2 regions of the Pseudomonas sp. GW456-E7 genome follow, and region 1 is predicted to be linked to the other one. Evidence: predicted binding sites of a transcription regulator. Region 1 holds the regulator's gene; the other holds the start of a gene.
The links. The regulator FliA, encoded in region 1, starts transcription of late flagellar genes. The targets are predictions, from matches to a motif close to CTAAAGTTTNNNNNNNNNNNGCCGNTAA.
Positions count from the first base shown of each region.

Region 2: a site for FliA is predicted at 9,619-9,646, ahead of AC07YV_RS05710 (methyl-accepting chemotaxis protein). Genes of this name have one in related genera too.

Region 1 covers NZ_JBWKZB010000002.1:5,485-20,750, reverse strand. The annotation lists gene flhA (flagellar biosynthesis protein FlhA) at 1-1,818, shown strand, start outside; gene flhF (flagellar biosynthesis GTPase FlhF) at 1,830-3,158, shown strand; gene fleN (flagellar synthesis regulator FleN) at 3,275-4,105, shown strand; gene fliA (RNA polymerase sigma factor FliA) at 4,102-4,842, shown strand; gene AC07YV_RS01570 (chemotaxis response regulator CheY) at 5,010-5,381, shown strand; gene AC07YV_RS01565 (protein phosphatase CheZ) at 5,403-6,191, shown strand; gene AC07YV_RS01560 (chemotaxis protein CheA) at 6,238-8,526, shown strand; gene AC07YV_RS01555 (protein-glutamate methylesterase/protein-glutamine glutaminase) at 8,575-9,705, shown strand; gene AC07YV_RS01550 (flagellar motor protein) at 9,705-10,445, shown strand; gene motD (flagellar motor protein MotD) at 10,458-11,348, shown strand; gene AC07YV_RS01540 (ParA family protein) at 11,392-12,180, shown strand; gene AC07YV_RS01535 (CheW domain-containing protein) at 12,307-13,242, shown strand; gene AC07YV_RS01530 (chemotaxis protein CheW) at 13,316-13,801, shown strand; gene AC07YV_RS01525 (DUF2802 domain-containing protein) at 13,802-14,194, shown strand; gene AC07YV_RS01520 (PAAR domain-containing protein) at 14,639-14,965, shown strand; gene AC07YV_RS01515 (hypothetical protein) at 14,975-15,266, shown strand, end outside.
Region 2 covers NZ_JBWKZB010000005.1:84,155-99,420, reverse strand. The annotation lists gene ccoP (cytochrome-c oxidase, cbb3-type subunit III) at 261-1,238, opposite strand; gene AC07YV_RS05750 (CcoQ/FixQ family Cbb3-type cytochrome c oxidase assembly chaperone) at 1,235-1,420, opposite strand; gene ccoO (cytochrome-c oxidase, cbb3-type subunit II) at 1,426-2,034, opposite strand; gene ccoN (cytochrome-c oxidase, cbb3-type subunit I) at 2,034-3,476, opposite strand; gene ccoP (cytochrome-c oxidase, cbb3-type subunit III) at 3,959-4,912, opposite strand; gene AC07YV_RS05730 (cbb3-type cytochrome oxidase subunit 3) at 4,909-5,106, opposite strand; gene ccoO (cytochrome-c oxidase, cbb3-type subunit II) at 5,110-5,718, opposite strand; gene ccoN (cytochrome-c oxidase, cbb3-type subunit I) at 5,729-7,153, opposite strand; gene AC07YV_RS05715 (alpha/beta family hydrolase) at 7,249-7,923, shown strand; gene AC07YV_RS05710 (methyl-accepting chemotaxis protein) at 8,021-9,586, opposite strand; gene AC07YV_RS05705 (CPBP family intramembrane glutamic endopeptidase) at 9,692-10,483, opposite strand; gene acnA (aconitate hydratase AcnA) at 10,725-13,466, opposite strand; gene rlmM (23S rRNA (cytidine(2498)-2'-O)-methyltransferase RlmM) at 13,689-14,762, shown strand; gene tusA (sulfurtransferase TusA) at 14,959-15,210, shown strand; gene AC07YV_RS05685 (MATE family efflux transporter) at 15,259-15,266, opposite strand, start outside.

The DNA.
Region 1 (15,266 bases):
GCAGCCGCCGGCAAGGTGATCCAGGCGTTCGGCGAGGTGGTGATCGGCGGTAACTACGTGGTCGGTATCGTGGTCTTCGCGATCCTGATGATCATCAACTTCGTCGTGGTAACCAAGGGTGCGGGGCGGATTTCCGAGGTGAGCGCGCGTTTCACCCTCGATGCGATGCCGGGCAAGCAAATGGCGATCGACGCCGACCTCAACGCCGGCCTGATCGATCAGGCCCAGGCCAAGGCCCGCCGCTCGGAAGTCGCCCAGGAAGCCGAGTTCTACGGATCCATGGACGGTGCCAGCAAATTCGTCCGGGGTGACGCGATTGCCGGCCTGTTGATCCTGTTCATCAACCTGATCGGCGGCATGGCGGTCGGTATCTTCCAGCACGGCATGACCTTCGGTGATGCCGGCAAGGTGTATGCGCTGTTGACCATCGGTGACGGTTTGGTGGCGCAATTGCCATCACTGTTGTTATCGACAGCAGCGGCGATCATGGTGACCCGTGCGTCCGGTTCGGAAGACATGGGCAAACAGATCAATCGCCAGATGTTCGCCTCGCCCAAGGCGCTGGCGGTGGCGGCAGGCTTGATGGCGGTCATGGGCCTGGTGCCCGGCATGCCGCACTTCTCGTTCCTGACCATGGCGGCGCTGGCGGCCGGTGGCGCCTACCTGTTCTGGAAAAAGCAGAACGTCGCCAAGGTTCAGGCCCTGCAAGAGGTCAAGCGCCAGCAGGAGTTGCTGCCGTCGCCGGCCCGCGCCCAGGAAACCAAGGAGCTTGGCTGGGATGACGTGACGCCCATCGACATGATCGGCCTGGAAGTGGGCTATCGCCTGATTCCGCTGGTGGATCGCAACCAGGGCGGCCAGTTGCTGGCGCGGATCAAGGGTGTGCGCAAGAAGCTGTCCCAGGATCTGGGCTTCCTGATGCCGACCGTGCACATCCGCGACAACCTCGACCTGGCGCCGAGTGCCTATCGCCTGACCCTGATGGGGGTGATCCTGGCGGAGGCGGAGATTTACCCGGATCGCGAGCTGGCGATCAACCCGGGGCAGGTCTACGGTACGCTCAACGGCATTACCGCCAAAGATCCGGCTTTCGGCCTGGAGGCGGTCTGGATCGAAATCAGCCAGCGTGCCCAGGCGCAGTCCCTTGGTTACACGGTGGTCGATGCCAGTACAGTGGTGGCCACCCACTTGAACCAGATACTCTACAAGCATTCCAGTGAACTGATCGGTCACGAAGAAGTGCAGCAACTCATGCAATTGCTGGCCAAAAGCTCGCCGAAGCTGGCTGAGGAGCTGGTGCCGGGCGTGGTTTCACTGTCGCAGCTGCTCAAGGTGCTGCAAGCGCTGTTGGCCGAGCAAGTGCCGGTTCGCGATATCCGCAGCATTGCCGAGGCCATCGCCAACAATGCCGCCAAGAGTCAAGATACCGCCGCGCTGGTGGCTGCCGTGCGGGTTGGCGTCTCCCGTGCAATCGTCCAAAGCATTGTAGGTACTGAGTCGGAGCTGCCAGTTATCACGCTGGAGCCAAGGTTGGAACAGATATTGCTCAATAGTCTGCAAAAGGCAGGACAAGGCTCGGAAGAGGGTGTTCTGCTGGAGCCAAGCATGGCTGAGAAGCTGCAACGTTCGTTGATCGACGCGGCGCAGCGCCAGGAGATGCAAGGTCAGCCGGTGATTCTGCTGGTGGCCGGTCCGGTTCGCGCGATGCTCTCGCGATTCGGCCGGCTCGCAGTCCCGGGTTTGCACGTGTTGGCTTACCAGGAAATCCCTGACAACAAGCAAGTGACCATCGTTGCGACAGTAGGGCCCAACGGCTGAGGTAGTGGTTTATGCAAGTTAAGCGTTTTTTCGCCGCCGATATGCGTCAGGCCATGAAGCTGGTTCGCGATGAGCTGGGCGCTGATGCAGCCATTATCGGCAACCGCCGGATTGCCGGGGGCGTCGAGCTGACGGCTGCACTGGATTACAAGTTGTCGGCGCTGGCGCCGCGTGTCCCGAACATGGAGCTCGAGGACGAGCTGCGCAAGACTCAGTCGCGGATCGTCACCGCCCAGGCCGAATTGAGCCTGCGCAGCGATGGCGAGAGCGACAATGCAACCAACCGCCAGCTGTTCGCCGGCTTGCCGTTGACCGCCGCCGAGCCGCTGATCGAACCGACCTACGCCGAACCCCGTCGCCCCGCACCAGCTGCTGTACCAGCGTCCGGTGGCGTGGACCCGCGCGCGTTCGACTCGATGCGCTTCGAGCTCAACAGTCTGCGCGAACTCATGGAAGTACAACTCGGGTCCCTGGCCTGGAACCAGCTGCAAGGCAGCCGTCCGGACCAGGCCAACCTCTGGCGTCGCCTGCAACGCATTGGCCTGTCTGGCCCGCTGTCGCGCGACCTGCTGGCACTGATCAGCGAAATCCAGGAGCCTCGTCAGGCCTGGCGCATGTTGCTGGCGCACCTGGCGCGCATGATCGTTACCCCGGACGTCGAGCCGCTGGAAGAGGGTGGAGTCATCGCCATGGTCGGCCCTGCCGGCATGGGCAAGACCACCACCCTGGCCAAGCTGGCTGCCCGTTACGTGCTCAAGTACGGCGCGCAGAACATTGCGCTGGTGAGCATGGACAGCTTCCGCATCGGTGCCCAGGAACAACTCAAGACCCTGGGGCGCATTCTCAATGTGCCGGTGACCCACGTCGATCCGGGCCAGTCCCTGGTGCAGGCGCTGGATCCATTGCTGCGCAAGCGCGTGGTGCTGATCGATACCGCCGGCCTGCAGGCCAGCGACCCGGCCCTGCGCATGCAGCTCGAAAGCCTGGCCGGTCGTGGCATCCGCTCAAAAAATTATCTGGTCCTGGCAACCACCAGCCAGAAACAGGTTCTAACCGCCGCTTATCACAGTTACAAGCGTTGCGGGCTTGCTGGCTGCATCCTGACTAAACTGGATGAAACGGCAAGCCTGGGCGAGGTGTTGAGCCTGGCCATCAGTCATGAGCTGCCAGTGGCGTACCTGACCGATGGCCCGCGGATTCCGGATGATCTCCATCTGCCGCGCCGTCATCAGTTGGTCAGTCGCGCCGTCAGCGTGCAAATGCAGGAAGAACCCAGCGAAGAAGCCATGGCTGACATGTTCGCTGACATCTACCACAGCCCGACCAAGCAGGTTGGCTGAGGTAATAATGAATCGTTTTTGTACCTACATCGATGGTCTGCCATGCATTGTTCCGTTTGTGAACGCGCAGCCAGTAATGTGGCCTCCGTCTATGCAAGACAAGGTAAAGAAATAACATGGGCAGCATGCATCCCGTACAGGTGATCGCGGTGACCGGCGGCAAAGGTGGCGTCGGGAAAACTAACGTGTCAGTGAACTTGTCCCTGGCTTTGGCTGAGCTTGGCCGGCGCGTCATGCTGCTGGACGCCGACCTGGGACTGGCGAACGTTGACGTTCGGCTGGGCCTGACACCCAAACGTACCCTGGCCGACGTGATCGAAGGCCGCTGCGAACTGCGCGATGTATTGCTGCAGGGGCCAGGCGGCATCCGTATCGTTCCGGCCGCATCCGGCACACAGAGCATGGTGCATCTGAGCCCTGCGCAACACGCAGGCCTGATCCAGGCCTTCAGTGATATCGGCGACAACCTCGACGTATTGGTGATCGACACCGCTGCGGGCATTGGTGAGTCGGTCGTCAGCTTCGTTCGCGCAGCCCAGGAAGTACTGCTGGTGGTGTGCGACGAGCCGACCTCGATTACCGATGCCTACGCCTTGATCAAGTTGCTCAATCGCGACTACGGCATGAACCGCTTCCGCGTCCTGGCCAACATGGCCCAGAGCCCGCAGGAAGGGCGCAACCTGTTCGCCAAGTTGACCAAGGTCACGGATCGCTTTCTCGACGTCGCCCTACAATACGTCGGCGCGGTGCCCTACGACGAAAGCGTGCGCAAGGCTGTGCAGAAGCAGCGCGCCGTCTACGAGGCCTTCCCGCGTTCCAAGTGCTCGCTGGCGTTCAAGGCCATCGCGCAGAAGGTCGATACCTGGCCGCTGCCTGCCAACCCGCGCGGGCACCTGGAGTTTTTCGTCGAGCGTCTCGTGCAGCAAACAGCAGGACCTGTTCTATGACAGCCAGCGGTTACAACCTCTACAAAAAATCGGCTCGTGATGCGCAGTACGAGCTGATCGAGCGTTACGCGCCGCTGGTTAAACGCATTGCTTACCACTTGCTGGCGCGTTTGCCGGCCAGTGTCCAGGTCGAAGACCTGATCCAGGCCGGGATGATCGGCCTGCTTGAGGTGTCGACCAAATATGACGCCAGCAAAGGCGCCAGTTTCGAGACGTACGCGGGCATTCGAATCCGCGGCGCCATGCTCGATGAAGTGCGCAAGGGGGACTGGGCGCCACGTTCGGTTCACCGCAATACGCGCATGGTCAGCGACGCCATTCGCTCGATTGAAGCGAAAACCGGCCGTGACGCTAAAGATCACGAAGTTGCGGCCGAACTCCAATTGAGTCTCGACGATTACTACGGAATTTTGAACGACACCCTGGGCAGCCGGTTATTCAGTTTCGACGATCTGTTGCAGGACGGCGAGCACGAAGGGCTGCACGAGGATGGCGCGAGTGCTCATCTCGAGCCGTCACGCGATCTGGAAGATGAACGCTTCCAGGCTGCGCTGGCGGATGCGATTGCCAATTTGCCGGAGCGTGAGCGACTGGTGTTGGCGCTGTACTACGACGAAGAGTTGAACCTCAAGGAAATCGGTGAGGTCCTGGGGGTCAGCGAATCTCGGGTCAGCCAGTTACACAGCCAGTGCGCGGCCCGCTTGCGGGGGCGTTTGGGGGAGTGGCGAGCGCGCTGAAGGCAGTGTGGGGACACTGCGAAAGAGACTGGTGTGGTGTTGAACTGCGCCGGTCCCGATCTGTTGTGCTCCAGACAGTCATTGAGTGCTTTGCCGGATTGATTGAAATGGCGCGTCCAGGTGCTGGGCGCGTTTAAGACTGCTTGGAGGTCGAATTGGACAAGAACATGAAAATCCTCATCGTTGATGACTTCTCAACGATGCGGCGGATCATCAAGAACCTGCTGCGTGACCTTGGGTTCACCAACACCGTCGAGGCCGACGATGGCACTACCGCCATTCCGGTGCTCAACAGCGGAAGCATCGACTTTCTGGTAACGGACTGGAACATGCCGGGCATGACCGGCATCGATCTGCTGCGTCACGTGCGTGCCGATGAAAAGCTCAAGCACCTGCCGGTGCTGATGGTGACCGCTGAAGCCAAGCGTGAGCAGATCATCGAAGCGGCCCAGGCCGGCGTTAACGGCTATGTGGTCAAGCCCTTCACGGCCCAGGCGTTGAAAGAAAAAATCGAGAAGATTTTCGAACGCATCGGTTGATGAGTGCGCCACGGGGGAGCTATGGGCAATAACGAAACTTCATTGGGCGATTTTGAGTCGACCCTGAAAAAACACGCCGTCGAATTGGTCGAGAGCCTTGAAAAAGGCAAGTTCGGCGACGCGGTGCAATTGATCCATGAGCTCAACCAGACCCGTGACCGCGGCCTGTATCAGGAAGTGGGCAAGCTCACTCGCGAACTGCATAGCGCGATCGTCAATTTCCAGATTGACCCGCACATGCCGCAAGCCGAAGAAGTGTCGCAGATCACCGACGCCACCGAGCGCCTGGGTTATGTGGTCAAGCTGACCGAGGCCGCGGCCAACCGCACCATGGATCTGGTGGAAAATGCCACGCCGCTGGTCAACAGCCTGGCGGAGGAAGCCCAGGCCTTGAGCACGGACTGGGGGCGCTTCATGCGTCGTGAAGTCGGTGCCGAAGAGTTTCGTGAACTGGCCCGGCGGGTCGACGGCTTCCTGGTGCGCAGCGGCACGGACAATCGCGCGGTGTCGGGCAACCTGAACGACATCCTGCTCGCCCAGGATTACCAGGACCTCACGGGGCAAGTGATCAAGCGTGTGACCCAACTGGTCACCGAAGTTGAAAGCAACCTGCTCAAGCTCGTGCTGATGGCCAGTCAGGTGGACCGCTTTGCGGGCATCGAACATGACCGTGAAGCGATGCTTGCTGAAAAAGATCCACAAAAACATCTCTCTCAGGGTGAAGGTCCGCAGATTCATGCCGATAAAAGAGAAGACGTTGTGTCCGGTCAGGACGATGTGGACGATTTGCTATCCAGCCTGGGATTTTAGAGTTTCAGGTTTTTTGGGTTTTTAGACCTTTAGGAGCACCCCCCTGATGAGCTTCGGCGCCGATGAAGAGATCCTTCAGGATTTCCTGGTTGAGGCCGGCGAGATTCTAGAGCAACTGTCCGAGCAACTGGTCGAGCTGGAAAGCCGTCCGGATGATGCGGATTTGCTCAATGCAATTTTTCGCGGTTTTCACACTGTAAAAGGGGGCGCCGGCTTCCTCCAGCTCAACGAGCTGGTGGAGTGCTGCCACATCGCCGAGAACGTGTTCGACATCCTGCGCAAGGGTGAGCGTCGCGTCGACTCGGAATTGATGGACGTGGTTCTCGAAGCGCTGGACGCGGTGAACAGCATGTTCAGCGAAGTCCGCGAGCGCAGCCCGATCACGGCGGCGACACCTGAACTGCTGGCGGCGCTGGCCCGTCTGGCCGAGCCGCAATCGGCTGACGAAGAGGTTGCTGCACCTGTTGCCGCCGTGGTTGAAGCGCCGGTGGCTGAAGCCGACTCAGGCGATATTACCGATAACGAATTCGAGCAATTGCTGGACTCGCTCAATGCCGTCAAGGCACAGGCCGAGGCGCCGGCAGTTGCCCACGCACCTGCAAGCGAGGCACCCGCAAGCGATGCGGCTGCCAGCGACGAAATCACCGATGCCGAGTTCGAGTCGTTGCTCGATCAGTTGCACGGTAAAGGCCAGTTTGCCGTCGATGCGATTGCGCAGGCTCCGGCTGCGCCAGAAGCACCGAAAGCGCCGGGCGACAGTTCCGATATTACTGACGACGAATTTGAAGCACTGCTCGACCAGTTGCATGGCAAGGGCAACTTTGCTGTCGAGGCGCTGGAGTCGGCCATTGCTTCGGTGCCTGCACCTGTTGTCCCAAGCGCGGCGGCGGCTGGCAGCGATCTGATTTCCGATCACGAGTTCGAAGCGCTGCTCGACGAATTGCACGGCAAGGGCAAGTTCAGCGAAGTCGGCACCGCGACGGCGGCCAACGGTTCGAACGCGGCTGTTGCGGCACCGGCACCGGCAGCCAAGGCGGCGCCGAAACCTGTGGCCAAGGCCCCCGAGCCAAAAGCCGAAGCGCCGGCAGCCGAAGCGCGGGCAGCCGCCGCACCGGTTGCTGCCCGCGCCCCGGCCGCGCCACCGGCAGAAAAACCGGCGAGCGAAGCCGAGACCACCGTACGCGTCGATACCGCGCGTCTGGACGAGATCATGAACATGGTCGGCGAGCTGGTGCTGGTGCGTAACCGCCTGGTCCGCCTGGGTCTCAACAGCGGCGACGAAGCCATGTCCAAGGCCGTGTCGAACCTCGACGTGGTCACCGCCGACCTGCAAACCGCGGTCATGAAGACCCGGATGCAACCGATCAAGAAAGTCTTCGGGCGCTTCCCGCGCCTGGTTCGCGACCTGGCTCGCCAGCTCAAGAAAGAGATCAACCTGGAACTGGTCGGCGAAGAAACCGACCTCGACAAGAACCTCGTCGAGGCCCTGGCCGATCCGCTGGTCCACTTGGTGCGCAACGCCGTCGACCACGGCATCGAATCACCGGAAGAACGCGAAGCCTCGGGCAAGGCCCGTGGCGGCAAGGTGATCCTGGCGGCCGAGCAGGAAGGCGATCACATCCTGCTGTCGATCTCCGATGACGGTAAAGGCATGGACCCGAATGTCCTGCGTTCCATCGCGGTGAAACGCGGCGTGATGGACAAGGACGCGGCCGATCGACTGAGCGACACCGAGTGCTACAACCTGATCTTCGCCCCGGGTTTCTCGACCAAGACCGAGATCTCCGACGTGTCGGGTCGCGGCGTGGGCATGGACGTGGTGAAAACCAAGATTTCCCAGCTCAACGGTTCGATCAACATCTACTCGGCCAAGGGCCAGGGTTCGAAGATCGTCATCAAGGTGCCGCTGACCCTGGCGATCATGCCGACGCTGATGGTCATGCTCGGCAACCAGGCGTTTGCGTTCCCCCTGGTGAACGTCAACGAAATCTTCCACCTCGACCTGTCGACCACCAACGTCGTGGACGGCCAGGAAGTGGTGATCGTGCGGGACAAGGCGTTGCCATTGTTCTACCTCAAACGCTGGCTGGTCAGCTCCGCCGCTCACGAAGAGCAGCGCGAGGGCCATGTGGTGATCCTTTCGGTGGGCACGCAGCGGATCGGCTTTGTCGTCGATCAACTGGTGGGCCAGGAAGAAGTGGTCATCAAGCCGTTGGGCAAAATGCTCCAGGGAACTCCGGGCATGTCCGGCGCCACCATCACCGGTGACGGCCGCATCGCGCTGATTCTCGATGTTCCGAGCATGCTCAAGCGTTACGCCACACGGTGTATTTGATTCTGGTGGAGCGGGGCGCCTGGCCTCGCTCCATCTAATGGAGTGTTTATGGCAGTCAAAGTCCTGGTGGTGGACGATTCGGGGTTTTTCCGCCGCCGCGTCTCGGAAATTCTTTCAGCGGATTCGAATATCCAGGTCGTCGGCACGGCGACCAACGGCAAAGAGGCGATCGATCAGGCGCTGGCCCTCAAGCCCGACGTGATCACCATGGACTACGAGATGCCGATGATGGACGGCATCACGGCCGTGCGGCACATCATGCAACGCTGCCCGACCCCGGTCCTGATGTTCTCCTCGCTGACCCATGAAGGCGCCCGGGTCACCCTCGATGCGCTGGATGCCGGTGCGGTGGACTTCCTGCCGAAGAATTTCGAAGACATCTCGCGCAACCCCGAGAAGGTCAAGCAACTGCTGTGCGAGAAGATTCTCAGCATCTCGCGCAGTAATCGTCGTGTCAGTCACTACAGCGCTCCGGCGCCCGTCGCTGCGCCAGCGCCGACGCCTGCGCCTTCCAGCGTGGGCAGTTTTACCAGCAGCGCGCCCGCGCGTCCGGCACCGGCACCGATCCCGGTGCGTACGCATGCACCCGCTACGTCGTCGCCCGCGCCAAAACGCAAAAACTACAAACTGGTGGCCATCGGTACGTCCACCGGTGGCCCGGTGGCCCTGCAACGGGTGTTGACCCAATTGCCGGCCAACTTCCCGGCCCCGATCGTGCTGGTTCAACACATGCCGGCCGCCTTCACCAAGGCCTTCGCCGAGCGCCTGGACAAGCTCTGCCGCATCAGCGTCAAGGAAGCCGAGGATGGTGACATCCTGCGTCCGGGCCTGGCGCTGCTGGCGCCGGGTGGCAAGCAGATGATGATCGATGGTCGCGGCGCGGTGAAAATCCTCCCGGGTGACGAGCGCCTCAACTACAAGCCGTGCGTGGACATCACCTTCGGTTCGGCAGCCAAGTCCTACGGTGACAAAGTTCTGGCGGTCGTCCTGACCGGCATGGGCGCCGATGGCCGTGAAGGCGCGCGCCTGCTCAAGCAGGGCGGCAGTTCGATCTGGGCGCAGGACGAAGCCAGTTGCGTGATCTACGGCATGCCGATGGCCATCGTCAAAGCTGAACTCGCCGACGCGGTGTACAGCCTCGACGACATCGGCAAGCACCTGGTCGAGGCGTGCATCTGATGGATGTTCTAAGCCTGATCGGCATCATCATGGCCTTTGTCGCCATCATCGGCGGCAATTACCTTGAAGGCGGTCATCTGGGCGCCCTGGCCAACGGCCCGGCCGCGCTGATCGTGCTCGGCGGCACCATCGGCGCGGCGCTGCTGCAATCACCGATGAGCGCCTTCAAGCGCGCCATGCAGATCCTCGCCTGGATCCTGTTCCCGCCTCGCGTCGACCTGGCCGGTGGCATCGATCGCGTGGTGAACTGGAGCCTGACCGCCCGCAAGGAAGGCCTGCTGGGTCTTGAGGGCATCGCCGACGCCGAGCCTGACAATTACGCTCGCAAAGGCCTGCAACTGCTGGTCGACGGCGCCGAGCCGGAAGCGATCCGCAGCATTCTGGAAGTGGATTTCTACACCCAGGAAAGCCGCGATATCGAAGCGGCCAAGGTCTTCGAAAGCATGGGCGGTTATGCGCCGACCATCGGCATCATCGGTGCGGTGATGGGCCTGATTCACGTCATGGGCAACCTGGGTGATCCGTCGCAACTGGGTAACGGCATCGCCGTGGCCTTCGTCGCCACCATCTACGGCGTGGCCAGTGCCAACCTGGTGCTGCTGCCGATTGCCGCCAAACTCAAAGCCATCGCACTGCGCCAGTCGCGTTATCGCGAAATGTTGCTGGAAGGACTGCTGTCGATCGCCGAAGGTGAAAACCCTCGCTCCATCGAGTTGAAGCTTCAGGGCTTCATGGATTAAGGGAATAAGCTCATGGCTCGCCGTCGCCAGCATGAAGAACACGTCAACCACGAACGCTGGCTGGTGTCCTACGCGGACTTCATCACTTTGCTGTTCGCCTTTTTCGTGGTGATGTACTCCATCTCTTCGATCAACGAAGGCAAGTACAAGGTCATTTCCGAAGCCCTGATCGGGGTCTTCACCGATTCCGATCGCGCGCTCAAGCCGATCCCCATCGGTGACGAGCGACCGAAGACCGTGACCCCGGCCAAGCCGCTGGTCAAGGACAGTGACCAGGTCGATGCCGGTGTCTCCGGCGCCAGCGATCCGCTCAAGAGCATCGCCGACGACATCAGCGCGGCGTTCGGTGACTTGATCAGCTCCAACCAGATGACCGTGCGCGGCAATGAGTTGTGGGTCGAGATCGAGCTCAATTCCAGCCTGTTGTTCGGCAGCGGCGATGCCATGCCCAGCGACATCGCGTTCAGCATCATCGACAAGGTCGCGGCGATCCTGAAGCCGTTCGACAACCCGATCCATGTCGAAGGTTTCACCGACGATCAACCGATCCGCACTGCGCAGTACCCGACCAACTGGGAGCTGTCCTCGGCGCGCTCGGCCAGCATCGTGCGCATGCTGGCAATGCAAGGGGTGAATCCCGGTCGCCTGGCGTCGGTGGGCTACGGCGAGTTTCAGCCGGTGGCCAACAACGCCACCGCCGAAGGCCGCGCCCGCAACCGTCGCGTGGTGCTGGTGGTGTCGCGCAACCTCGATGTTCGTCGCAGCCTGACCGGTACCGGAACCGCCCATGCGCAACCGGATGCCGCGTTGAAGCGTGCTGGCACACAAACTGCACCGACCCCGGTCAAGTCGCCGGTACGAGAGAACGCCGTCAATTCTCCGTCGCCCGCATTAACACGTTGAGCTATTTCTCGGCCGATCCGTTCGGTCGGGAGGAACAATCCGAATGAGAGTCTGGGCAGTCGCCAATCAAAAGGGTGGTGTCGGTAAAACCACTTCCTCCATCGCTTTAGCCGGGTTGCTGGCCGAGGCGGGCAAGCGCGTGGTCGTGGTCGATCTCGACCCCCACGGCTCCATGACCAGCTACTTCGGCTACGATCCCGACAGCCTGGAACACAGCAACTACGATCTGTTCCTGCACAAGGGCAACGTGCCCCAAGGCCTGCCGGGCCAACTGTTGCTGTCGACCAGCGACGAACGCATTTCCCTGTTGCCGTCCAGCACCGCGCTGGCCACCCTCGAGCGCCAGTCGCCGGGGCAGAGCGGTCTGGGCCTGGTGATTGCCAAGAGCCTGGCGCAACTGTGGCAGGACTTCGATTACGCCGTGATCGATAGCCCGCCCTTGCTCGGCGTGCTGATGGTCAATGCCTTGGCGGCGAGCCAGCAACTGGTGATCCCGGTGCAGACCGAACACCTGGCGGTCAAGGGCCTCGAGCGCATGGTCAACACCCTGGCGATGATCAACCGCTCGCGCAAACAGGCATTGCCATTCACCATCGTGCCGACCCTGTTTGACCGCCGCACCCAGGCGTCCCTCGGAACCTTGCGCGTGCTGCGCGACAAGTTCCCCGATGAAATCTGGCAAGGCTATATCCCGGTGGACACGCGCCTGCGCGATGCCAGCCGTGCCGGGCTGACGCCTTCGCAGTTCGACGGCAAGAGCCGTGGCGTTCTCGCTTACCGTGCGTTGCTCAAGCATCTGCTGGCGGCGCAACTTGTTGCGCAGGTGGCGTGACATGACCTCGATCCCTGTAGGAGCGAGCCTGCTCGCGATGGTCGTCAACGATGACGCGGGAAACCTGGCACCCCGTGGCGCTCTCAGGTTCATCGCGAGCAAGCTCGCTCCTACAGGTGAGCGCTCATGAATCGTCTGGTAAAGACAACATCGCGCCCGCAACTGGCGTTGCAGTCGTATCTGGATAACTTGCTGCAAGACGCAACCGAGGAGATGGCCGAGGTTGTCGAAGCGCTGAGCGTCGTCGAAGAGCAAGGCGTGCTGGACGAGTTCCAGGCTGCCGTGCTGGAAGAACAGGCCCGGGATGCGCAGCAAATCGCGGTGGCAGCCACTGCGGTGACTGCGCCTTTGGCCAGGACTTCCGTCGTCGTGATCGATGCTCCGGAACCCGTTCTGGCACCGGTATCGACCATTGCGCCGTTATTGCAAACCCTGGTGGCGCCGATTAAAGAGGCCGAAGTGCTGGAGACTCCTGTTATCGAGGAGCCTCAGGTACTGGTACCGCCCGTCGTCGAAGTGCATCTGCCACCGAGCAATACGCCGCCACCGGTGGATACCGAGGGTCGTCCGTCCTGGGCCGCCGAGCCTTTCGAATGCCTGCTGTTCGATGTCGCCGGCTTGACCCTGGCGGTACCGCTGGTATGCCTGGGATCGATCTATTCCCTGGCCGGTCACGAGCTGACGCCGTTGTTCGGCCAGCCGGAATGGTTCCTGGGCATCCTGCCGAGCCAGGCCGGCAACCTCAAGGTGCTCGATACCGCGCGTTGGGTCATGCCCGACCGTTACCGCGACGATTTCAAGCAGGGCCTGCAATACGTGATTTCGGTCCAGGGCTACGAATGGGGCCTGGCGGTGCATCAGGTCAGCCGCTCATTGCGACTGGACCCGAATGAAATCAAATGGAGAAGTCACCGGGGTCAGCGGCCATGGCTCGCCGGCACGGTGATTGAACACATGTGCGCCTTGCTCGACGTCGCCTCCCTGGCGGAGTTGATCGCCAGTGGCGGGGCAAAGCACATGTCCGGCAGCAAGCCGAACCACAAACCGACAAACATCAAATAAACAACAGGCGACGTCACTCGATGGCGTTGCACGGAACACACACCGCCAGGGCGGTTTCTTGAGGGGTCAGGGTATGAATGACAAGGCAACGGCGGCAAAAGGTTCCGAAGATCCGATCCTGCAATGGGTCACCTTCAAGCTGGACAACGAGACCTACGGCATCAACGTGATGCGCGTCCAGGAAGTCCTGCGCTACACCGAAATCGCCCCGGTCCCGGGTGCCCCGAGCTACGTGCTGGGCATCATCAACCTGCGCGGCAACGTCGTCACCGTGATCGACACCCGTCAGCGCTTCGGCCTGATGAATGCCGAGATCAGCGACAACACCCGTATCGTCATCATCGAAGCCGACAAGCAGGTTGTCGGGATCATGGTCGACAGCGTGGCCGAAGTGGTTTACCTGCGTCAGTCGGAAATCGAAACCGCGCCGAACGTGGGTAACGAAGAGTCCGCCAAGTTCATTCAAGGCGTGTGCAACAAGAACAACGAATTGCTCATCCTGGTCGAGCTGGACAAGATGATGAGCGAAGAAGAATGGTCGGAACTGGAGAGTATCTGATTGATTCTCGAGGTTGCGGTCATTGTCCTGTTCCTGTTCTGGGCAGGCACGCTGGCAATGTTCCTGGCGTACATTCGCGCCCAGAAGCTGATCGCCGCGCAACAGGCCCAGGGCGATGCGCAGCGCGACCAGCGCATCAAGGACCTGGGCAAACGCGTTGACAACTACCAGAACGGCAACGTGCGCATGGGCGAAGACCTGCATGAACTGCGGGCGATCGTTGCGCCGTTGCCGGACAAACTCGCTCAGCTGGAACAGCGCGACCCGACCAGCCTGTCGTTTGCCCAGGCAGCACGATTGGTCGGGATGGGCGCCAGCGTCAACGAACTGACCCAGTCCTGTGGCTTGACCCAGGCTGAGGCGGAGTTGATGAGCAAGCTTCACAAGAACTGAGTTTTGCTATCACGTTGAAATCGCTTTCGCGAGCAAGCCCGCTCCCACACTGGATCAATGTCGTACACAAAATTTGTGTTCACAGAAGACCGAATGTGGGAGCGGGCTTGCTCGCGAAGGCGGCCTCAAAAGCTCAGTAGTCATCCCCGCGTTCGGCGATGTCCTTCTCCACCATCGGGCATCCGGGTCCTGTCCCGCCGGAAACTTCCCCTTCAGATTTCACGCAAACGCAATGTCCCGGCAAATCGTTGGATAACGCTCCTGCGAAACATTGCCCCCCCAGCGCCATCCCCGCCCGCAATCTCAACACATCCGTTTTCACGTTCAGGCGCTTCGTGATGTCGCGCAGGATCGCACCTGGGACGCGTCCTACGTGGTCGTGGGACTCGGACTACTTGGTTTGAGGAAAGCGCTGACTTGTGGCAGTCGACCTCCGTCAGTACCGTGCGGCTCTTGTATTTGCCCTCGGTTTCAGACTGCGAGCCGAGTCTTCCCTCTTCAATCACGGACGTCACTTTGCGCCCCATCATCGTAATCGACGACCCGACCTCTGATGGAGGGCGTGTTTGTCAGGGATCGCCCTGGATGGATATCAACGGTTTCGCGGTGGCGAGAATCGGAGATCGAGTCTTGTGCCCTCATGGGGAATGCATGATCGAAAGTGGTGATGAAACACTACTGGTCGATGACAGGGCGGTTGCTCGTGACGGTGACCTGACTGCCTGCGGTGCAAGGTTGATAGCTACGCAAGAGGACACAGGCCTTCTCTAAGGAACAGAGATGGAATATCGAAGAAGTATCTACGACCGTATCTCCGAACGGCGGTTGGCGGTGCAGGAGGCTCAACGTCTGGCGGACGCGATATTTCCCTCGGGGGATTTCGCCTCCAGCTGCGTCAGCATTGCGCGGGCCTGGGTCTGGCTACCTTGCGGCGCTTATGACGCACCGTTGCCGGTGAGCGAACTGGCAGGGATGCGTACCGACTTCTCTCACGACCCACGCCTGCTTGATGCGCGCGGACTGCGACGGCCCATTCGCCGTCTTGCCACTCCCGCCGCAGCGCGTCCGGCAG
Region 2 (15,266 bases), on a different contig from region 1:
GGGTGGCGGTAATCTTCCTTGATTACAGCTAATACACATGAATGCGAAGTGTATTCGTGATCGTTTAAAAAACCGCTTCGACAACTGAAATGGCGAAGCCGTTTTTTATTGGTTGATCGAAGGGTGCGTGAAAAATAATAACCGGGAGGGCTTGTCAGTCCACGGAGCTGTGCGCAAATAAGTGTGCATGGACTTGAAATGAAAACGGCCCCGCCAATGTGATTTGGCGGGGCCGTTTTTTGTTGCATCAAGCCTTTGCCTTACTCGGCGTCCGCTGCCTTCTCACCGTGAGACAGGCTGTAGACGTAAGCGGCCAGCAGGTGAACCTTGTCGTTACCTTGCAGTTGCTCTTGCGCAGGCATCTGGCCCTGACGGCCGTAGCGGATGGTCTGCTGCAGTTGAGCGAAGCTCGAACCGTAGATGAACGCTGCCGGGTGAGTCAGGTTGGGTGCGCCCATCGCTGGGGTGCCTTTGCCTTCCGGACCGTGGCACGCCACGCAGTTGGCGGCGAACAGTTTCTGCCCGGCAGCCGGGTCGGCCTTGGCGCCTTCAGGCAGCTTGCGGCCATCGAGGTTGGTCAGGACAAACGCGGCCACGTCGGCCACGCCTTGCTCGCCGATCACTTCAGCCCACGCCGGCATCACCGCATGACGGCCGCCCATGATGGTGGTCTTGATGGTTTCCGGCTCGCCACCCCAGCGCCAGTCGGCGTCGGTCAGGTTAGGGAAGCCATAGGCGCCCTTGGCGTCGGAACCGTGGCAGACCGAGCAGTTGGAGGCGAACAGGCGGCCACCCATCTTCAGGGCTTGCGGGTCCTTGGCCACTTCTTCGATTGGCATGGCCGCGAACTTGGCGAAGATCGGACCGAACTTGGCGTCCGACTTGGCCATTTCCTTTTCCCACTCGTGGACACCGGTCCAGCCGGTCTGGCCGTTGGCGAAGGGGGTCTGCTTCTCGTTGTCGAGGTAGCCGTAACCCGGCAGCAGGCCTTTCCAGTTACCCAGGCCCGGATACAGCGCCAGGTAGCCCAGTGCGAAGATGATGGTGCCCACGAACAGCATGAACCACCATTTCGGCAGCGGGTTGTCGTACTCCTCGATCCCGTCGAAGGAGTGCCCGACCGTCTCGTCTGTCTGCTCGGTGCGCTGGCCCTTGCGGGTCGACAGCAGCAGCCAGGTCAGGGAAAAGATCGTACCGAGACTGAGGACTGTGACGTACAGACTCCAGAATGTAGTCATTCTTTGTTACTCCTAGAAGCTTGCTCGACGTGCTTGATGGCTTCGGGATCATCCGCGAAAGGCAGCAAGGTCGCGTCTTCAAACTCCGACTTGCGCTTGGGACTGAACACCCACAGTGCCAGTCCGATGAAGGCCACCATCACGACAACGGTGCCCAGGCCACGAATCATCCCGATATCCATCTAATTCACCGTTTGCTTTTGATGATGGTGCCCAGGCCTTGCAGATAGGCCACCAGCGCGTCCATTTCGGTTTTGCCCTTCACGGCATCCCTGGCGCCGGCGATGTCTTCGTCGGTGTAAGGGACGCCGAGCGTGCGCAACACTTCCATTTTTTTGGCGGTGTCTTTGCCGTCGAGCTTGTTTTCCACGAGGAACGGGTAGGCCGGCATTTTCGACTCGGGCACGACGTTGCGCGGGTTGTACAAGTGCGCACGCTGCCAGTCATCGGAGTAACGACCGCCGACACGGGCCAGGTCCGGACCGGTACGCTTGGAACCCCACAGGAACGGGTGGTCCCAGACGCTTTCACCGGCAACCGAGTAGTGGCCGTAGCGTTCGGTTTCAGCACGGAACGGACGGATCATCTGCGAGTGGCAGCCGACACAACCGTTGGCGATATAAACATCCCGGCCTTCCAGTTCAAGGGCGGTGCGGGGCTTCATGCCCTCGACCGGCTTGTTGGTGACGTCCTGGAAAAACAGCGGAACGATCTGGGTCAGGCCGCCGACGCTGACGGCGATGACCATGAAGAAGGCCAGCAGGCCAATATTCTTCTCGACTGCTTCATGCTTCATCAGTGAGCTCCAACTACGACGATCTGTTCGGCGGCTTCGGCTTCAGCCGGGTTCGAGGCGCGTACGGTACGGAAGACGTTGTAGGCCATGAACAGCATGCCTGTGGCGAAGAACGCACCGCCCAGGGCGCGAACGATGAAGCCCGGGTGGCTGGCTTGCAGCGCTTCGACGAACGAGTAGGTGAGGGTGCCGTCGTCGTTGATTGCACGCCACATCAGGCCCTGGGTGATGCCGTTGACCCACATCGAAGCGATATAGAGCACGGTACCGATGGTCGCGAGCCAGAAGTGCGTGTTGATCAGGCCGGTGCTGTGCATCTGCGCACGACCGAACAGTTTCGGAATCATGTGGTAGATGGCGCCGATCGAGATCATCGCTACCCAGCCCAAGGCACCGGCGTGTACGTGGCCGATGGTCCAGTCGGTGTAGTGCGACAGCGAGTTGACGGTCTTGATGGCCATCATCGGGCCTTCGAAGGTCGACATGCCGTAGAACGCCAGGGACACCACGAGGAAACGCAGGATCGGGTCGGTGCGCAGCTTATGCCAGGCGCCCGACAGGGTCATCATGCCGTTGATCATGCCGCCCCAGCTCGGTGCCAGCAGGATGATCGACATCGCCATGCCCAGCGACTGAGCCCAGTCCGGCAGTGCGGTGTAGTGCAGGTGGTGGGGACCGGCCCAGATGTACAGGGTGATCAGCGCCCAGAAGTGCACGATCGACAGGCGATAGGAGTAGATCGGACGCTCGGCCTGTTTCGGCACGAAGTAGTACATCATGCCCAGGAAGCCGGTGGTCAGGAAGAAGCCCACGGCGTTGTGGCCGTACCACCACTGGATCATCGCGTCCGTCGCACCCGAGTAGGCCGAGTAGGACTTGAACAGGCTGACCGGCAGCGACATGTGGTTGACGATGTGCAGCATCGCCGTCACGACGATGAAGGCGCCGTAGAACCAGTTACCCACATAGATGTGCTTGGTCTTGCGCTTGACGATGGTGCCGAAGAACACCAGACCGTAGGTGACCCAGACAATGGCCAGCAGAATAGCCAGGGGCCATTCCAGTTCCGCGTATTCCTTGGTGGTGGTGAAACCCATCGGCAAGGTAATGATCGCGCCGACGATCACCGCTTGCCATCCCCAGAAGGTGAAGGCAGCGAGGCTGTCGGAAATCAGTCGCGTTTGGCAGGTTCGCTGCACGACGTAATAAGAAGTGGCAAACAGTGCACATCCACCGAAGGCGAAAATCACCAGGTTGGTGTGCAGCGGGCGCAGGCGTCCAAAGCTCGTCCATGCCAGACCGAAGTTCAACTCCGGCCAGACCAGTTGCGAGGCGATGAAGACACCGAGCCCCATGCCAAGGATCCCCCAGACCACCGTCATGATGGCGAACTGGCGGACTACCTTATAGTTATAAGCAGTCGGACTGATTGCTGTGCTCATTCTAAGGTTCCACGGTTTGGGTGTTTTATTAGGATTAAAAATCGGCCGCAAGTATGGAGAAAGCAGGGGGTCATTGCAACGCGCCATGACCTGGGTCAATGCTTTCAAATGCTGATTCTGCGGCCTTTCCATGCGCCGCGTAGGGACAAAATTGCCCGCGGGCAAAACGTCCCGGCGGACTGATCAGGCGAGGGGGTCAGGTCGGATGTAACGGGGTGTGTTCAAACGCAACGTTTGGCTGACCGAAGGCAACTGGCGCGATAGCCGGTATCTACCAGCCTTTGCGGCCTGTCATCGGGCAGATTCGTCGAACACAACGTTCAGGGTCGACCTGGAACCGGCACCGGCCAGTCCGCATCGGGGGAAGCTTAGACCTGAATCCGGGGAACCGAAAGGAAGAGTCAGAGAGGGTGCGACAATGCGTCGCAAAGGGGCAGGGAACTGCCGCATCCGGGAGAATGCGGCAGCAGAGCGGTCGGGATTTATTCGCGGTTGTCTTCAGCCTGCAGGCGCTCGGTATTCAAACCGTGGGACAGGCTGTACACATACGCGGCCAGCAGTTGCACCTTGTCGTTGCCGAGCAGTTCGTTCTGCGCCGGCATATGGCCTTGGCGACCATGCCGAATCGTCTGTTCAAGCTGCGTCAGGCTGGTGCCGTAAATGAAGCCGGCCGGGTGCGTCAGGTTTGGCGCGCCCATGGCTTCGGTGCCCTGGCCGTTTGCCCCATGGCAAGCGACGCAGGTGGTGCTGAAGGCTTGCTGTCCGGCTTGCAGGTCCGCCTTGCTGCCTTCCGGCAACGGCAGGCCGGCCAGATCATGGCGCACATAAGCGGCGACGTTTTTCACACCGTCTTCCCCCAGGACTTCACCCCAGGCCGGCATCATCGCCATCCGGCCACCCATGATGGTGGTCTTGATGGTTTCTGCGCTGGCACCCCAGCGCCAGTCGCTGTCGGTCAGGTTGGGGAAGCCGAATGCACCCTTGGCATCCGAGCCGTGGCACACCGAGCAGTTGGAGGCAAACAGGCGACCGCCCATTTTCAGCGCTTGCGGGTCTTTGGCCACTTCTTCCAGTGGCATGGCCGCGAATTTGGCGAAGATCGGTCCGAATTTCGCATCCGCCCTGGCCATTTCCTTTTCCCACTCGTGGGCGCCGGTCCAGCCGTTCTCATAACCGGGGAGGATGCCTTTCCAGTTGCCCAGTCCGGGATAGAGGATCAGGTAGCCGACGGCGAACACCAGCGTGCCGGCGAACAGCATGAACCACCATTGCGGCAGCGGGTTGTCGTACTCCTCGATGCCATCGAAGCTGTGGCCCATGGTCTGGTCGACGCTGCCCTTGGTCTCGCCCTTGCGGGTGCCGATCAGCAGCCAGGTCAGGCCGATCAGGCTGCCGATGGTCAGTACGCAGATCCACGTACTCCAGAAGGTGGTCATGGCCGGGTACTCCTTGTTGCTGAATCTTCGGTGATGTCGGGTTGTGGTTCGTCGGCGAACGGCAGCAGGCGCGCTTCGGCGAATTCCGGGCCGCGCTTGCTGTTGAATACCCACAGCGTCAGGCCGACGAAGGCCACGAACACGACGACTGTGCCCAGGCCGCGGATCATTCCAGTGCTCATTTCAATGAACATGGCTCACCTCTTGCTCTTGATCGCAGTGCCGAGCACTTGCAGGTAGGCGACCAGTGCATCCATCTCGCTCTTGCCCTTGAGCGAAGCGACGGCGCCGGCAATGTCTTCGTCGGTGTACGGCACGCCCAGGGTGCGCATGGCCTTGATCTTGGTTTCGGTGTGGCTGCTGTCGAGTTGATTGGCCACCAGCCACGGGTAGGCGGGCATCTTCGACTCCGGCACGACGTTGCGCGGGTTGTACAAGTGCGCGCGATGCCAGTCATCCGAGTAGCGCGCACCGACCCGCGCCAGGTCCGGCCCGGTACGTTTCGAACCCCACAGGAACGGGTGGTCCCAAACGCTTTCGCCGGCCACCGAGTAGTGCCCGTAGCGTTCGGTCTCGGCGCGGAACGGACGGATCATCTGTGAGTGACAGCCGACGCAGCCTTCGCGGATGTAGATGTCGCGGCCTTCCAGTTGCAGCGCGGTGTAGGGCTTCATGCCTTCCACCGGCTTGTTGGTCACGTCCTGGAAGAACAGCGGGACGATCTGGGTCAGGCCGCCGATGCTCACGGCCAGGATCATCAGCAGCAACAACAGGCCGACGTTTTTCTCGATAGTTTCGTGTTTCATGGCGGACTCCTCAGGCCATCTGCGCGGCAGCGGCGACTTCGGCAGGCTGCGAGGCCCGCACGGTGCGCCAGGTGTTGTAGGCCATCAGGAACATGCCGCTGAGGAAGATCGCGCCGCCCACCAGCCGCACGACGAAGCCTGGGTGGCTGGCCACCAGGGTCTCGACGAAGGAGTAGGTCAGCGTGCCGTCCTCGTTCACCGCACGCCACATCAGGCCCTGGGCGATGCCGTTGACCCACATCGAGGCGATGTACAGCACGGTGCCGATAGTGGCGAGCCAGAAGTGCGCGTTGATCAGGCCGATGCTGTGCATCTGCTCGCGTCCGAAGACTTTCGGGATCATGTGGTACAGCGCGCCGATGGAAATCATCGCCACCCAGCCCAGGGCGCCGGCGTGTACGTGGCCGATGGTCCAGTCGGTGTAGTGGGAGAGGGCGTTGACCGTCTTGATCGCCATCATCGGCCCTTCGAAGGTCGACATGCCGTAGAACGCCAGCGACACCACGAGGAAGCGCAGGATCGGGTCACTGCGCAACTTATGCCAGGCGCCCGACAGGGTCATCATGCCGTTGATCATGCCGCCCCAGCTCGGCGCGAGCAGGATCAGCGACATCACCATGCCCAGCGACTGTGCCCAGTCCGGCAGCGCGGTGTAGTGCAGGTGGTGGGGTCCTGCCCAGATGTACAGGGTGATCAGCGCCCAGAAGTGCACGATCGACAGGCGATAGGAATACACCGGGCGCTCGGCCTGTTTCGGCACGAAGTAATACATCATGCCGAGGAAACCGGCGGTGAGGAAAAAGCCCACGGCGTTGTGGCCGTACCACCATTGCACCATCGCGTCGGTGGCACCGGCGTACAGCGAGTAGGACTTGGTGAAACTGACCGGCAATTCCATGTTGTTGACGATGTGCAGGATCGCCACGGTGATGATGAACGCACCGAAGAACCAGTTGCCGACATAGATGTGCTTGGTCTTGCGCTGCATGATCGTGCCGAAGAACACGATGGCGTAGGCGACCCAGACAATGGTGATCAGGATGTCGATCGGCCATTCCAGCTCGGCGTATTCCTTGGAACTGGTGTAGCCCAGCGGCAGGCTGATGGCCGCCAGCAGGATCACAAGCTGCCAGCCCCAGAAGCAGAACGCGGCGATTTTCGGTGCAAACAGTTGCGTCTGGCTGGTGCGTTGCACCGAATAGAACGAACTGGCGAACAGCGCGCAGCCGCCGAAGGCGAAGATCACCGCGTTGGTGTGCAGCGGGCGCAGGCGACCGAAGCTGGTCCAGGGCAAATTGAAGTTGAGTTCGGGCCAGACCAACTGGGCAGCGAGAAAAACCCCGAGCCCCATGCCGACGATGCCCCACACCACCGTCATAATGGCGAATTGGCGGACCACCTTGTAGTTGTAGGCGGTACTGATAGAAGTGTTCATGGTTCCCCATCCACGGTTCAGCCGAAGTGAGCGCACTCGCGCAAGGCAGCGCACCCTTCGGCCGGAGTTATAGGCAGACTAAAAGCGAGGCAAGCATGGACAAAGGGCACAAGGCCGGTATTGACGGGGATCAATGGGCGCAGTGCGTGCGGGATCATGGATGGTTGTGGAATGCCGCCACTGGCAAGGCCACGGCGACGCTGATCCTCGCCCACGGCGCCGGCGCACCGATGGACAGCGACTGGATGAGCGACATGGCTGCACGCCTCGCCGCACAAGGCGTCAACGTGTTGCGCTTTGAATTTCCCTACATGGCGCAGCGGCGCCTCGACGGCGGCAAGCGCCCACCGAATCCGGCGCCGAAACTGCTCGAATGCTGGCGCGAGGTGTATGCCCAGGTGCGACGCCATGTCACTGGGCCGCTGGCCATCGGCGGCAAGTCCATGGGCGGGCGCATGGCCAGTTTGCTCGCCGATGAGTTGGGCGCGGATGCGCTGGTGTGCCTGGGGTATCCGTTTTATGCGGTGGGCAAGCCGGAGAAGCCACGGGTGGAGCATTTGGCTGCTTTGAAAACCCGAACCCTGATTGTGCAGGGCGAGCGCGATGCGTTGGGCAATCGCGAGGCGGTCGAGGCTTACACGTTGTCACCGAGCATTGAGGTGTTCTGGCTGGCGGCGGGGGATCATGACTTGAAGCCGTTGAAGGCTTCCGGGTTTAGTCATGAGCAGCATTTGGCGGCTGCGGCGGGCAGGGTGGCTGGTTTTTTGTAAGAAGCAAGATCAAAAGATCGCAGCCTTCGGCAGCTCCTACAGGGGGAATGTGGTCCCTGTAGGAGCTGGCGCAGCCTGCGATCTTTTGACTTTGCTGTCAGCGGTTGAACCGCTCCACCAACGAATACTGGGTATTCGCGGTTTTGGTCAGCTCTTCACTCAACAACGCCGAGTTCTGTGCCTGTTCCGAGGTCTGGTCCGCCAGCGCCGAGATGTTGCTGATGTTGCGGCTGATTTCTTCGGCCACGGCACTTTGCTCTTCGGTCGCGGCGGCGATCTGGGTGGTCATGTCGGTGATGTTGGCCACCGCTTCACTGATCCCCACCAGCGCCTGGTCCGCTTCCAGCACCCGCGCCACGCCTTCTTCCGCCTGACGATGCCCGGCTTCCATGGTTTGCACCGCAGTACCGGCGGTTTGCTGGAGCTTGGCGATCAGCGCATGAATCTGCCCGGTGGACTCGCTGGTGCGTTGCGCCAGCTGACGGACTTCGTCGGCCACCACCGCAAAACCACGACCCATCTCACCGGCGCGGGCCGCTTCGATGGCGGCGTTCAGGGCCAGCAGGTTGGTCTGGTCGGCGATGCCTTTGATCACGTCGACCACACCACCGATTTCGTTGCTGTCCTTGGCCAGCTGGGTCACGGTCACGCCGGTTTCACCCACCACCACCGACAGGCGCTGGATGGCTTCGCGGGTTTCCCCGGCGATGTCACGACCGCGACCGGTCAGCCGATTGGCTTCCTGGGTGGCGTCGGCGGTGCGTTGCACGTGGCTGGCGACTTCCTGGGTGGTCGCGGCCATCTGGTTGACCGCGGTGGCCACCTGCTCGGTCTCGACCCGTTGACGTTCCAGGCCGCTGGAGCTGTTGTGCGCCAGGGCATCGGACTGCCTGGCCTGCTCGGTCAAGTGCTCGGCCGTATCCTGCAGACGCGTCAGACAGGTTTTCAAGCGTGCTTCCTGACTGAGGATGGACATCTCCAGCTGCGCCTGGGCGCCGCGACTGTCGGTGTACATCTGTGCGATCAATGGGTCGGAGGTGGTCTGCTCGGCCAGGCGCAGCAAACGCTTGATACCGCGCTGTTGCCACTGCAGGCCCATCAGGCCCAGCGGCACCGAGAGACCGGCGGCCAGGGCAAAACCCCAATGGGAGTTCAGCGATGCACCGATCATGAAACTCAATTGGCTGACCAGAATGAACGGCAGCCAGTCCTGCAGGATCGGCAGCCATTTGTCCGAGGAGGGAATGGCCGACTTGCCCTGGTTGATGCGTTGGTAGAGCGCTTCGGCACGGCGGATCTGTTCGGCGGTGGGCTTGACCCGCACTGACTCGTAACCGACCACCTGATTGCCTTCGAAGACCGGTGTCACATAGGCGTTCACCCAGTAGTGGTCACCGCTCTTGCAGCGATTCTTCACAATGCCCATCCATGGCAAGCCTTGTTTCAGTGTGCCCCACATGTGTGCGAACACCGCGGCCGGGACATCGGGGTGACGGACCAGGTTGTGCGGTGCACGGATCAGCTCCTCTCGGGAAAACCCGCTGATTTCGACAAAGGCGTCGTTGCAGTAGGTGATCATGCCCTTGGCATCGGTGGTGGAAATCAACCGTTGCTGGGCCGGGAAGGTCCGCTCGCGTTGTGTAATTGGCTGGTTGTTACGCATGGCTTTTTTAATCCGCAAGGCTTTCAAGTGCTGTATCGGCAAGACCGGCGGATTGTTGAGGTTATTTTTCGAAAATCAGCGATGCGTCGCAAAATGACCCTTGCGTCAGCCGGCGAGCATCGGATAGGTGAACAGGCTGAAGTGCAGCAGGTTCAAGCCGAAGTGAGTAGCGACGGCTGCTGTCAGTCCTCCAAAACGGTAGGCCAGGCCATAGCCGATCCCGGCCAGGCTGGCCAGCAGGACCCATTGCCAGCCTGCCCCGGCATGGGCCAGGCCGAAGATCAACGAAGCCAGGAGCAGGGCAAGGTTTTCGCCATGGCGCAGGTTTTTCAGGCAACGGCTCAGGCCACCCTGGATGTAGCCGCGGAACAGCGCTTCCTCGACCAGCGTCACCAGCAGCAGATTGTTCAGTAGCCACAGCCAGGCCTGATCAGGCCATTTCGGCGCCCAGGCGATGACACCCAGCAGCAGCGCACCGCCCAGCGCCAGCACGGCACTCAAAGTCAGCGCAATGGCGCTGGAAGGCAGGAACAGGCGCAGGGATCGCCGACTGACAATCCACGGGCAGACCAGCAACAGCCAGAAACCGATCAGGGGCTTATCAAGGTTCAGGTACATGGAAAACGGCACCGCGTCGTCGGTGAAACGCTGCGGCGCTATGACTTGACCGTTATGGAAGCCGGGCCACCAATGCGTCGCCAGGGCCAGCGCGAGAATGATGAACAGGCCATGACCGAGGTAGCGACCGAACTGAAGCGTTTGCTGGCGAACGGCAAAACCGCAGACCAGCAGTAAAGCGACGGAAATCATCGCTGACCAACTCATGCTGCTGAAATACAGTGCCATGCAGTAGCCGATGGAGAGGAGGAACAGAAAAATCCATTGCGTGGCAACCATGTGAAGTCCTTGAGCCGAAGTCTTGCGAACGCCCCTGATGTTCTGTGGGAGCGGGCTTGCTCGCGAAGAGGCCATAACATTCAACAGTTATGTCGACTGATACACCGTATTCGCGAGCAAGCCCGCTCCCACATTTGCTCATGTGTCAGGCATGAAAGGGTGAGCATGAGGCGAGCGATTGTACTGGCGGGCTCCCAGACAAAAAACACCGCCCGAAGGCGGTGTTTGTATCAGCGCATGGCTAGGAGGCAATCAACTGCCGCAACACGTAATGCAGAATCCCTCCGGACTTGAAGTACTCCACCTCATTGAGCGTATCGATGCGGCACAGCACCTCGATCTTCTCGCGGTTGCCGTCCTCGCGGGTGATGACCAGTGTCAGGTTCATCCGTGGCGTCAGCTCGACACCGGTCAAGCCGAGGATGTCCAGGGTTTCACTGCCGTTGAGGTTCAGGCTCTTGCGGTTCTGATCCAGCTTGAACTGCAACGGCAGCACGCCCATGCCCACCAGGTTGGAGCGGTGGATGCGTTCGAAGCTTTCGGCGATGACCGCTTTGACGCCCAGCAGATTGGTGCCTTTGGCCGCCCAGTCGCGGCTCGATCCGGTGCCGTATTCCTGGCCGGCAATCACCACCAGCGGGGTGCCCGATGCCTGATAGCGCATGGCGGCGTCGTAGATCGGCATTTTTTCCCCGGTGGGAATGTAACGGGTGTTGCCGCCTTCCTCGCCGCCGAGCATTTCGTTGCGAATGCGGATGTTGGCGAAGGTGCCGCGCATCATCACTTCATGGTTGCCGCGTCGCGAACCGTAGGAGTTGAAGTCCCGCGGTTCCACGCCTTTGTCGCGCAGGTACTGCCCTGCCGGGCTGTCCGCCTTGATGTTGCCGGCGGGGGAGATGTGATCAGTGGTCACCGAGTCGCCGAGCAGGGCGAGAATGTTCGCTGCGCTGACATCCTTGACCACGGGCGGCGGGCCGCCGATGTCGTCGAAGAAGGGTGGGTGCTGGATGTAGGTCGAGTCGTCCTGCCAGACATAGGTCGCCGCTTGCGGAACCTCGATCGCCTGCCATTGTTCGTCTCCGGCAAACACTTCGGCGTATTCCTTGTGGAACATGGCGGTGTTGACCTGGCTCACCGCATCGGCGATTTCTTTGCTGTTGGGCCAGATGTCGCGCAGGTAAACCGGTTTGCCGTCCTTGTCTTCGCCCAGCGGTTCGCGGCTGAGGTCGGTGCGTACCGTACCCGCCAACGCATAGGCGACCACCAGTGGCGGAGAGGCCAGCCAGTTGGTTTTCACCAGGGGATGCACCCGGCCTTCGAAGTTGCGATTGCCCGAGAGTACCGATGCCACGGTGAGGTCGGCTTGCTGGATGGCTTTCTCGATGGGTTCCGGCAGCGGCCCGGAGTTGCCGATGCAGGTGGTGCAGCCGTAGCCGACCAGGGCAAAGCCCAGTTCATCGAGGTAGCGGGTCAGGCCGGCCGCCTTATAGTAGTCGGTGACCACCTTCGAGCCGGGGGCCAGCGAGCTCTTCACCCAGGGTTTGCGTTTCAGGCCTTTTTCCACGGCCTTCTTCGCCACCAGCCCGGCCGCCATCATCACGCTCGGGTTGGAGGTGTTGGTGCAGGAGGTGATGGCGGCGATGACCACGGCGCCGTTTTTCAGGCGATAGGTCTGGCCTTCGTAATCGTAATCCGCTTCACCGGCCATATCTGCGTTGCCGACGGCGACGCCACCACCCCCTTCACTTTCGAGGCGACCCTCTTCCTTGCTGGTGGGTTTGAATTGCAGGTCGACGAAGTCGCTGAAGGCTTGCGCGACATTCGGCAGCGACACCCGGTCCTGCGGGCGTTTTGGTCCCGCGAGGCTGGCTTCGACGCTGCCCATGTCCAGCGCCAGGCTGTCGGTGAACACCGGCTCCTGGCCGGGCAGGCGCCACAGGCCCTGGGCCTTGCTGTAGGCCTCGACCAGTTGCACTGTTTCAAGGGGGCGGCCGGACAGGCGCAGGTACTCCAGCGTGACGTCGTCCACCGGGAAGAAACCGCAGGTGGCGCCGTATTCCGGCGCCATGTTGGCGATGGTCGCGCGGTCGGCCAGCGGCAGGTCGGCTAGGCCGTCGCCGTAGAACTCGACGAATTTGCCCACCACGCCTTTCTTGCGCAGCATCTGGGTGACGGTCAGCACCAGGTCGGTGGCGGTGATGCCTTCCTTGAGCTTGCCGGTGAGTTTGAAACCGATGACTTCGGGAATCAGCATCGACACCGGTTGCCCCAGCATCGCCGCTTCCGCCTCGATACCGCCGACACCCCAGCCGAGCACGCCGAGGCCGTTGATCATGGTGGTGTGGGAGTCGGTGCCGACCAGGGTGTCGGGGAAGGCATAGGTGCGGCCGTCCTCGTCCTTGGTCCAGACCGTGCGACCGAGGTATTCAAGATTCACCTGGTGGCAGATCCCGGTGCCCGGCGGCACTACGCTGAAGTTGTCGAAGGCACTCTGGCCCCAGCGCAGGAACGCATAGCGCTCGCCATTGCGCTGCATTTCAATGTCGACGTTCTGCTCGAAGGCGCTGCTGCTGGCGAACTTGTCGACCATCACCGAGTGGTCGATCACCAGGTCCACCGGCGACAGCGGGTTGATGCGCTGTGGATCGCCGCCGGCCTTGGCCATCGCCGCGCGCATGGCGGCCAGGTCGACCACGGCGGGAACGCCAGTGAAGTCCTGCATCAGCACCCGCGCCGGGCGGTACTGGATTTCCCGGTCGGAGCGGCGCTCCTTGAGCCACGCGGCCAGTGCCTTGAGGTCGGCGCCGGTGACGGTTTTTTCGTCCTCCCAGCGCAGCAGGTTCTCCAGCAGGACTTTCAACGACATCGGCAACTTGTCCAGCTCGCCCAGGCTCCTGGCGGCGTCGGGCAGGCTGAAGTAGTGGTAGGTCTTGTTGCCGACTTGCAGGGTTTTCAACGTCTTCAGGCTATCGAGGGACGGCATTACGATCACTCCTTGAAGTCCGCACGGCTACGGACTGAGGGGACGGACAGAGCCTTAAACCTAGCCCTGTTTTCGGTAGCTGGCTAATAACTGGACTCTATGGACAGACCCCAGGTTCCGATCTCGGCTATCATGCGCCGGTTTTCGTGACAGGCTTTGCTTCAGGGCAAGCCTGGGCATCGTGCAGTGGCCGAAATTCATCGCCATTGCCCAGGAGTAAGAATGAACACCCTATTCATGCATTGCCGGCCGGGCTTCGAAGGTGAAGTCTGTTCCGAGATTTCCGACCTCGCCGCGCGCTTGAACGTGGCCGGCTACGCCAAGGCCAAAGCCGCCACCGCTTGCGCCGAATTCGTCTGCACCGAAGAAGACGGCGCCGAGCGCCTGATGCGCGGGCAGCGTTTCGCCGAGCTGATCTTCCCGCGCCAGTGGGCCCGGGGGATTTTCATCGATCTGCCGGAAACCGACCGCATCAGCGTGATCCTCGCCCATATGGCGGACTTTCCGCTGTGCGGCAGCCTGTGGCTGGAAATGGTCGACACCAATGATGGCAAGGAACTGTCGAACTTCTGCAAAAAGTTCGAAGTGCACCTGCGCAAAGCGCTGATGGCCGCCGGCAAACTGGTGGAAGACGCTCACAAGCCGCGGCTGTTGCTGACCTTCAAAAGTGGTCGTGAGGTGTTCATGGGGCTGGCCGAGTCGAACAACTCGGCGATGTGGCCAATGGGCATTCCCCGTTTGAAGTTTCCTCGGGAGGCGCCGAGCCGCTCGACCCTGAAGCTGGAAGAGGCCTGGCATCACTTCATCCCGCGCGACCAGTGGGACGAGCGTCTGCACAGCGACATGACCGGCGTCGACCTCGGGGCTGCTCCGGGTGGCTGGACCTGGCAACTGGTCAACCGCGGCATGCTGGTGACCGCCATCGACAACGGCCCGATGGCCGAAAGCCTGATGGACACCGGTCTGGTGCAACACCTGATGGCCGACGGTTTCACCTTCAAGCCCAAGCAGCCGGTGGACTGGATGGTCTGCGACATCGTCGAGAAGCCGGCGCGCAATGCGGCGATGCTGGAAGAGTGGATCGGTGACGGCCATTGCCGCGAGGCGGTGGTCAACCTCAAGCTGCCGATGAAACAGCGCTATGCCGAGGTGAAGCGTCTGCTCGAGCGCATTGCCGAGGGTTTCAAGGCGCGGGGCATCAAGGTTGAGATCGGCTGCAAGCAGCTGTACCACGACCGTGAGGAAGTGACCTGCCATTTGCGCCGGCTGGACGTGAAGAAACCCAAGTCCCGCTGATACCGACGGACCAATGTGGGAGCGGGCTTGCTCGCGAAGGCGTCGTGTCAGTCGACGTCAACGCTGCTGACACACCGCTTTCGCGAGCAAGCCCGCTCCCACAGGTCAGTGGTCATCCCACAAGGGCGGCGTAATGCCACAGGTGACCGAACACCCGGCAATGCGCGACAATGCCGGCCAGTTTCAGGAGTGAATCATGAGTGAAATGCTTGATACGCCGGTAGACGGCACCCTCGATGCCACCGGCCTCAACTGCCCCGAGCCGGTGATGATGCTGCACCAGCACATCCGTGACCTGGTGCCCGGTGGCCTGCTCAAGGTCATCGCCACAGACCCGTCGACCCGTCGTGACATTCCCAAGTTCTGTGTGTTTCTCGACCACGAACTGGTGGCGCAGCACGAGGAGGAGGGCACCTACCTCTACTGGATTCGCAAGAAGTCCGGCTGATGACACCCAAAAAAAGACCTGCAAACGCAGGTCTTTTTGTTTGTGCAGTCAGCCCG